Regions from separate parts of the Neorhizobium sp. T6_25 genome, predicted to be linked through region 3. Evidence: predicted binding sites of a transcription regulator. Region 3 holds the regulator's gene; each other region holds the start of a gene.
The links. Region 3 encodes PhoB, which activates phosphate uptake and scavenging genes when phosphate is short. Its sites were predicted from a motif close to TGTCATNNANCTGTCAT; they were not measured.
Positions count from the first base shown of each region.

Region 1: the regulator PhoB is predicted to act here: its motif matches at 1,366-1,382, upstream of C5L10_RS09925 (PhoX family phosphatase).
Region 2: the regulator PhoB is predicted to act here: its motif matches at 1,058-1,074, upstream of C5L10_RS31930 (DUF2794 domain-containing protein).

Region 1 is NZ_PVBL01000006.1:14,740-16,983, forward strand. It holds gene C5L10_RS09910 (MFS transporter) at 1-23, opposite strand, end outside; gene C5L10_RS09915 (alpha/beta fold hydrolase) at 221-1,111, shown strand; gene C5L10_RS09925 (PhoX family phosphatase) at 1,445-2,244, shown strand, end outside.
Region 2 is NZ_PVBL01000041.1:34,484-36,727, forward strand. It holds gene C5L10_RS31925 (GNAT family N-acetyltransferase) at 81-638, shown strand; gene C5L10_RS31930 (DUF2794 domain-containing protein) at 648-1,037, opposite strand; gene C5L10_RS31935 (thioredoxin family protein) at 1,331-2,080, opposite strand.
Region 3 is NZ_PVBL01000015.1:144,883-147,126, forward strand. It holds gene phoU (phosphate signaling complex protein PhoU) at 38-751, shown strand; gene phoB (phosphate regulon transcriptional regulator PhoB) at 773-1,456, shown strand; gene C5L10_RS20285 (winged helix-turn-helix domain-containing protein) at 1,471-2,157, shown strand.

The DNA.
Region 1 (2,244 bases), on a different contig from region 3:
GCTTTGGCACTTCCGGTGTGCATCGAACTCCTCCTATAGTGGAGGCGGCAATGTGACGCGCCGGATGAAAAATGGCAACGCTCCAACTTTTGAGCGTCCGGTTTGAGATACGCCCGAGCCAGCCCGACGCGGTTACGACCGGGCGGTAGGCAGGATTTTCAGGTGAACCAATTCACTCCTCGAAGGTTGACACGTTGGTCCGAAAAACGAGGAGGTCAGCATGCTTGACGTGCAAAAGGCCAGGCATCAGACAGCCAAAGTAGATGGGGTCGACGTGTTCTATCGCGAGGCAGGGCGACGCGACGCGCCCGGTCTGCTGCTGCTTCATGGCCAACCCAGCTCATCCTACAGTTTCCGCGACGTTATCAGCCCCTTGGCCAGCGTGGCCCGGGTCGTTGCACCCGATCTCCCCGGCTTCGGTTTCACGGAGGCGCCCGATGACTATGAGTACACGTTCGACGCCATGGCGCGGACGGTCGATGCCTTGACGAGGGAGATCGGGTTGGAGCGGTTCTTCCTCTACATCCACGATTTCGGGGCACCGGTGGCCTACTATCTGGCGCTGGCCCGCCCCGACCGCGTGCTTGGGCTCATCATTCAGAACGGCAATGCCCATGAGGAAGGCCTCGGTCCAGTTTGGGGGGCCAGCAAAGCCTACTGGGCGGAACCCACATTGGAGAACCGCGCGAACCTGCCCGAATGGCTCAATTTCGAAGGAGTGCGGCACACATATGTCGGCGACATCCCGGATAGGCTCAAACCGCAGTTCGCGCCAGAAGGCTGGCATCTTGACTGGGAACGGATGGCCCGCCCCGGACTGGTCGAAATACAGTTTCGCATCTTCAGCGACTATGGCCGCTATGTCGCCCGCTTTCCGGAGATTTCGGCCTATCATCGCGATCATCAGCCGCCGGCGCTACTAGTCTGGGGGCGGCACGACCCATATTTTGAGCTCGACGAGGTATTGGCTTATGCCCGCGAACTCGACCGGTTGGATATGCACGTTTTTGATGGGGCGCACCTTCTGCTTGAGACGCATCATCAGGAATGCGCCGCTCTTATGTGCGAGTTCATTGTAAATTCATGGAGCACAATGCCCAAGGGGGCATAGGCCGGCCGAGATCAAGATGGGGCCGAACCGACCGGTTTCGATTTTTCTCGCCCCGACCGCGCTGAGGACGGTGGCTGCGGAGCTGTTCGGCATAGACTGCTGTATCGACAACTTGCTTACCTCGCGGCAGGCTCCGCCCTCCCCTGGCGTTCGCTTCCTTGAAGGCCTCACGCACAGCGGTGACACCTGTGGTTTCGCCGGCTCCAAAAAGATTCGGAGCCTCTGAGACAAGAGATGGCCGGCGCGGGGATGGCTGTCGCATACCTGTAATAGTGTAACCTTAGGTTAGAACGGCTCCAGACTTGGGGCAAATCCGAACTTAGAGGCGAGCCAATGAACGAGCACACTTCCCAGAAAATATTCCGAACGACTCAGCTTGAAGATGCGAATGGCGATGGCCACAACACAAGCGTTAACCCGACCATGGGTGAAATCATCGGCAAGCGTTTCTCGCGCCGGAATTTTCTGCAGGGCTCGCTTGCCGTCTCAGCAATCGCGGCCACGGTGAGCCCCGTCGCCCTGATGAGCGCGGACGAGGCGCGTGCCCAGGATAAGAGCGGCTCCGCCTTCAAGTTCGCCGAAGTGGAAGCGGGCGTTGATGCCAACCACCACGTGGCCAGCGGTTATGACGCCGATATCCTTCTGCGCTGGGGCGATGCTGTCCTGCCCAGCGCGCCGACATTCGATCCGGCCAAGCAGACGGCTGACGCGCAGAGCAAGCAGTTCGGTTACAACAACGACTATGTCGGCTACATTCCGCTAGAAGGTTCAAGCGAGCACGGCCTGCTCGTCGTCAATCACGAATACACCAACCCGCACCTGATGTTCCCGGGCCTCGTCAAGGTCGTGGATGGCAAGATCAAGCAGGGCGCGCTCAGCAAGGAGCAGGTGGATGTCGAAATGGCGGCCCATGGCGGCACCATCGTCGAAATCCGCAAGGCCGGCGGCAAGTGGCAGGTCGTCACCGACGGCAAATACAATCGCCGTATCACTGCCAACACTCCCATGGAAATTACCGGCCCGGCCGCTGGCAACGATCGCCTGAAGACCAATGTCGATGCGACTGGCACGCGCGCCATCGGCACGATCAACAACTGTGCCGGGGGCGTCACGCCGTGGGGCACCTACATCAT
Region 2 (2,244 bases), on a different contig from region 3:
CCTCCGGGCCGCCTTTTTTATTGCCCGGCCTCGCGCCACGGCATAGGCTTGGCGATCCCTTTCAACGGCCTGAAATCTCAATGACATTCCATCTCCGCGACGCCTCCCCCGCCGATCTTCCCGCCATCACCGAGATCTATCGCGACAGCGTGCTGAACGGCACCGCAAGCTATGAGATCCTGCCCCCCGACCAGGCGGAGATGACGGCCCGTTTCGAGGCGATCCGAGCCAAGGGTTACCCCTATATCGCAGCGGAACAGGAAGACGGCACCCTGCTCGGTTATGCCTATGCATCCGCCTTCAGGACCCGCCCCGCCTATCGCTGGCTGGTCGAGGATTCGATCTACCTGGCGCCGGAAGCGCGCGGCAAGGGCGTCGGAAAGGCGCTGCTCAAGGAGCTGCTGGTGCGTTGCGAGGCGCTCGGTTTCCGCCAGATGGTCGCCGTCATCGGCGGCGCAAGTCCCGCTTCCGTGGCGCTCCATCGCGGCCTCGGCTTCGAACTGACGGGCACCCTGAAGGGCACCGGCTTCAAGCACGGAAAGTGGCAGGATACGGTGCTGATGCAGGTCTCGCTCGGCGAAGGCAATGAAACAGACCCGGATCCCGGCGTCTATCCCGGTTCGCTGTTTACCGAGTAGCGCGCCGCCTCAGTCGATCAGTTTCAGCACCTTGTCGAACACCTTGAGCACCTGCGGCAGCTCATGGCCACGCTTCATGATCATGCCATGGGTGTTCATCACGGAGTAGGCGCCCTGCTTGCCGGCGAGCTTCGGGTTCTTCTCTATCCGGAAGAGCGGGCTTTCGCCTGAGCGTTTGAAGACGGAGAACACGGCCCGGTCCTTGAGGTGGTCGATCGCGTAGTCCTTCCACTCCCCCTCGCCGACCATTCGGCCGTAAATCCTCAAGATCGCATCGAGTTCGCGCCGGTGGAAGGTGACCGGCGCGGGATCGCGGTTCTGCCGATATTCACTGAGATCGACGACGACGGCTGCGTCCCGGGGTCTCTGGCTCCCCGGCAAATCCGGCTGATCTGTCATTAAGACTCCCAAATCGTCAAATGTCAGAGATGTGACAGTGTGCCCGAGAGGCCGTAAAAATCAACCCCGGCAATTCGCCGGGAACGAACCGTCACGATTTTATTCTTGCCCCATTTCGAACAAAAGAGTGCCCGATTTCGAAGCGAGATTGGCATCGTTGGTTGGCGCCGTTTTCAGCGCCATATGGCCCGGTCTGGTGCATTGACCCTTACCCCCAGCCCCCCAATGTTATTGGATCGGGCCGCCAACAAGAATTCACGCACAATCCGGCAAGCCAGAAACCGCGTCCGCGGTCAGTATTTTTTGCGGCCTGCCATCAGCACGGTCGCGCCGAGAATTGCCGCAGGCTCGCCGCCCGGGCCGGACGTTTGCAGCAGGATCGCGCAACCATCCTTCTTTGACTTGCCCATCAGCTTGCCCGGCAGGGTCAGCTTCATGCTCTGGCCGTTCCAAGTGCCGACCGACTGCACGTCATAGACGGCGTGCCAATATTCCATCGTCTTGCCGCTGTTTTCACCCTTGGTGACATCCACCAGCTGGCGCTTGGTGAAATAGGCGACGACCACGTCGGCCTGGCCCTTGCCGTCGCCGATCTCGATCTCGATTTCGTCGCCGCGCATCGCCGCGGTGACCGGGACGTCGAGCCCCTTGCCGGTTTGGCCGAGCGCCTTCACCTTGTCGTTGATGATAGTGAGGTCGTTGCCCTTGACGTGATCCCGGCCGTTGATGACGGCCTGCGGGGTATAGACGCCGCTCCGCCCCAGCGTCTTGGCATAGCCATATTGCCGCTCGGTATTTTCCTTGGAGCTCAGCGTGTCGGTCCAGCCGAGATAGTTCCAGTAATCGACGTGATAGGAAAGTACGACCATGTCTCCCTGCGCCACCAACTCACCCAGAGCGGCATCGGCCGGCGGGCAGGAGGAGCAGCCTTGGGAGGTAAAAAGTTCGATCACGCCCTTCGGCGCCCTGACCTCTCCTGCAAATGCAGTGCCCGCATAAAACAGGCCCGCAACAAGGAGTACGGAGCGAAAACGAAAGGGCATGGGTGGCAGACCTTTTTATCAGGGTAGCTGTTATCCACGATTGCTCGCGGCGATCAAGGGCCTAACGCACGGGATGGCGGAAAGTAACCACCGGGCACCCTCAAGAGAAAGTCACGAAGGGGTGAAGACCGGATATTTGATCGGTTTCCGAATGCGTTTCGTCG
Region 3 (2,244 bases):
ATTGTGCCGCCTGAAAATCAATTTTGAGGACTAGAAGATGGCATCGACCCATATCCTGTCGGCTTATGACGACGAACTGAAATACCTGAGCCGCCGCATTTCCGAAATGGGTGGCCTCGCCGAGCAGATGTGCTCGGACGCCGTGCGGGCGCTGGTCAATTCCGACGCCGCACTCGCCCAGAAGGTCATCTCCGACGACGTGATCCTCGATCACGCCGAGCGCGAGATCGGCGACAAGGCGATCATCACGATCGCCCGCCGCCAGCCGGTTGCAGCCGACCTTCGCGAGATCGTCGGTTCGCTGCGCATCGCCTCCGATCTGGAGCGCGTCGGCGACCTTGGCAAGAACACCGCCAAGCGCGTCATCGCGGTTCAGGGCACCGGCGTTCCGCGCAAGCTCGCCCGCGGCCTCGAACATCTCTCCGATCTCGCCCTCGTGCAGCTCAAGGACGTCCTCGACGTCTATGCGACGCGTTCGGCGGAAAAGGCCGAGGCGATCCGCAGCCGCGACGAGGAAATCGACGCGATGTACACCTCGCTGTTCCGCGAACTCCTCACCTACATGATGGAGGATCCGCGCAACATCACCACCTGCACGCATCTTCTGTTCTGCGCCAAGAACATCGAGCGTATCGGCGACCACGCCACCAACATCGCCGAGACCATCTACTACATGACGACAGGCGCCCAGCCGGAAGGCGATCGTCCGAAGGACGACTCGTCGAACACGCTCGGCGCGATCACCGAATAGAACTGACGGAGCAGGCCAAGAATGCTGCCGAAAATCGCTGTCGTAGAAGACGAAGAGGCGCTGAGCGTGCTTCTTCGCTACAATCTGGAAGCCGAGGGTTATGAGGTCGATACCGTTTTGCGGGGCGACGAAGCCGAAATTCGGCTTCAGGAGCGGGTACCGGACCTTCTGATCCTGGACTGGATGCTGCCCGGCGTTTCCGGCATCGAACTCTGCCGCCGGCTGCGCATGCGCCCGGAAACCGAGCGCCTGCCGATTATCATGCTGACGGCCCGCGGCGAGGAGAGCGAACGTGTTCGCGGCCTCGCCACCGGCGCCGACGACTATGTGGTAAAACCCTTCTCGACGCCGGAACTGATGGCGCGCGTCAAGGCCATGCTGCGCCGGGCCCGTCCGGAGGTGCTCTCAAGCGTTCTCCGTTGCGGCGATATCGAACTTGATCGGGAAACCCATCGCGTCCACCGCAAGAGCCGCGAAGTGCGTCTGGGCCCGACCGAATTCCGCCTGCTCGAATTCCTGATGGCGGCGCCGGGGCGGGTCTTTTCCCGCTCGCAGCTTCTGGACGGCGTCTGGGGCCATGACATCTACGTCGACGAGCGTACGGTCGACGTCCATGTGGGAAGACTCCGCAAGGCACTCAACTTCTCCAACATGCAGGATGTCATCCGCACCGTCCGCGGCGCCGGATACTCCATGGAAACATAGTTGGTGGCCACGAGATGAGCGCGCGGGTCCTGTTGGTCGACGACGACGAGTCGTTCCGCCTGATATTGCGGAAAGCCCTCGTGGCCGACAGCTTCGTCGTATCGATGCTGGCAAGTGGAGCCGAGATCTCAAATCGCTTGAAAGCGGTTCCGCCGGATATCCTGGTCATGAGTTCGGATCTTCCGGGCGTGCGAGGTCTCGAGGTGTGCCGCGAGGTGCGTCTCGACCCTGTCCTGTCGCGCCTTCCGATCATCCTCCTTGTGCCGTCGGGTGGCGAAGGCCTTCACCTCATAGCACTCGCGGCGGGTGCCGACGATTGCCTCCTAAAGCCATTCTCCCCGGTCGAGCTCGTTGTCCGTGTGAAGAACCTGCTCAGGCGCGTGAACCCGGCGCTTCTCGACCATATGCTGAAGGTCGGCGATCTCACGCTTGACCGGGAAGCCCATCGGGTTCACCGGCAGAAACGTGAGGTCAAGCTCGGGCCGAAGGAGTTCAAGCTCCTTGAATTCCTGATGCGGACGCCGGGCAAGGTCTATTCCCGCTCGGAGCTCAAGGCGTCCCTATGGGGCGACGACACGACTGTCGATGAGCGCGCCATCGATGTCCATATCGGCCGGCTTCGCAAAGTCATCAGCCTCGGCAAGTCCGACAACGTGATCCGGACCGTGCGCGGCGCCGGATACGCATTGGGCGATTTCTGACGCCGTCTCGTTGGACTTGAGTCCAACCTTTATTCTGACCGTCTCATTGCGACCCGGCGGACCATTGCCATGGAGGCTGGCGAAGCA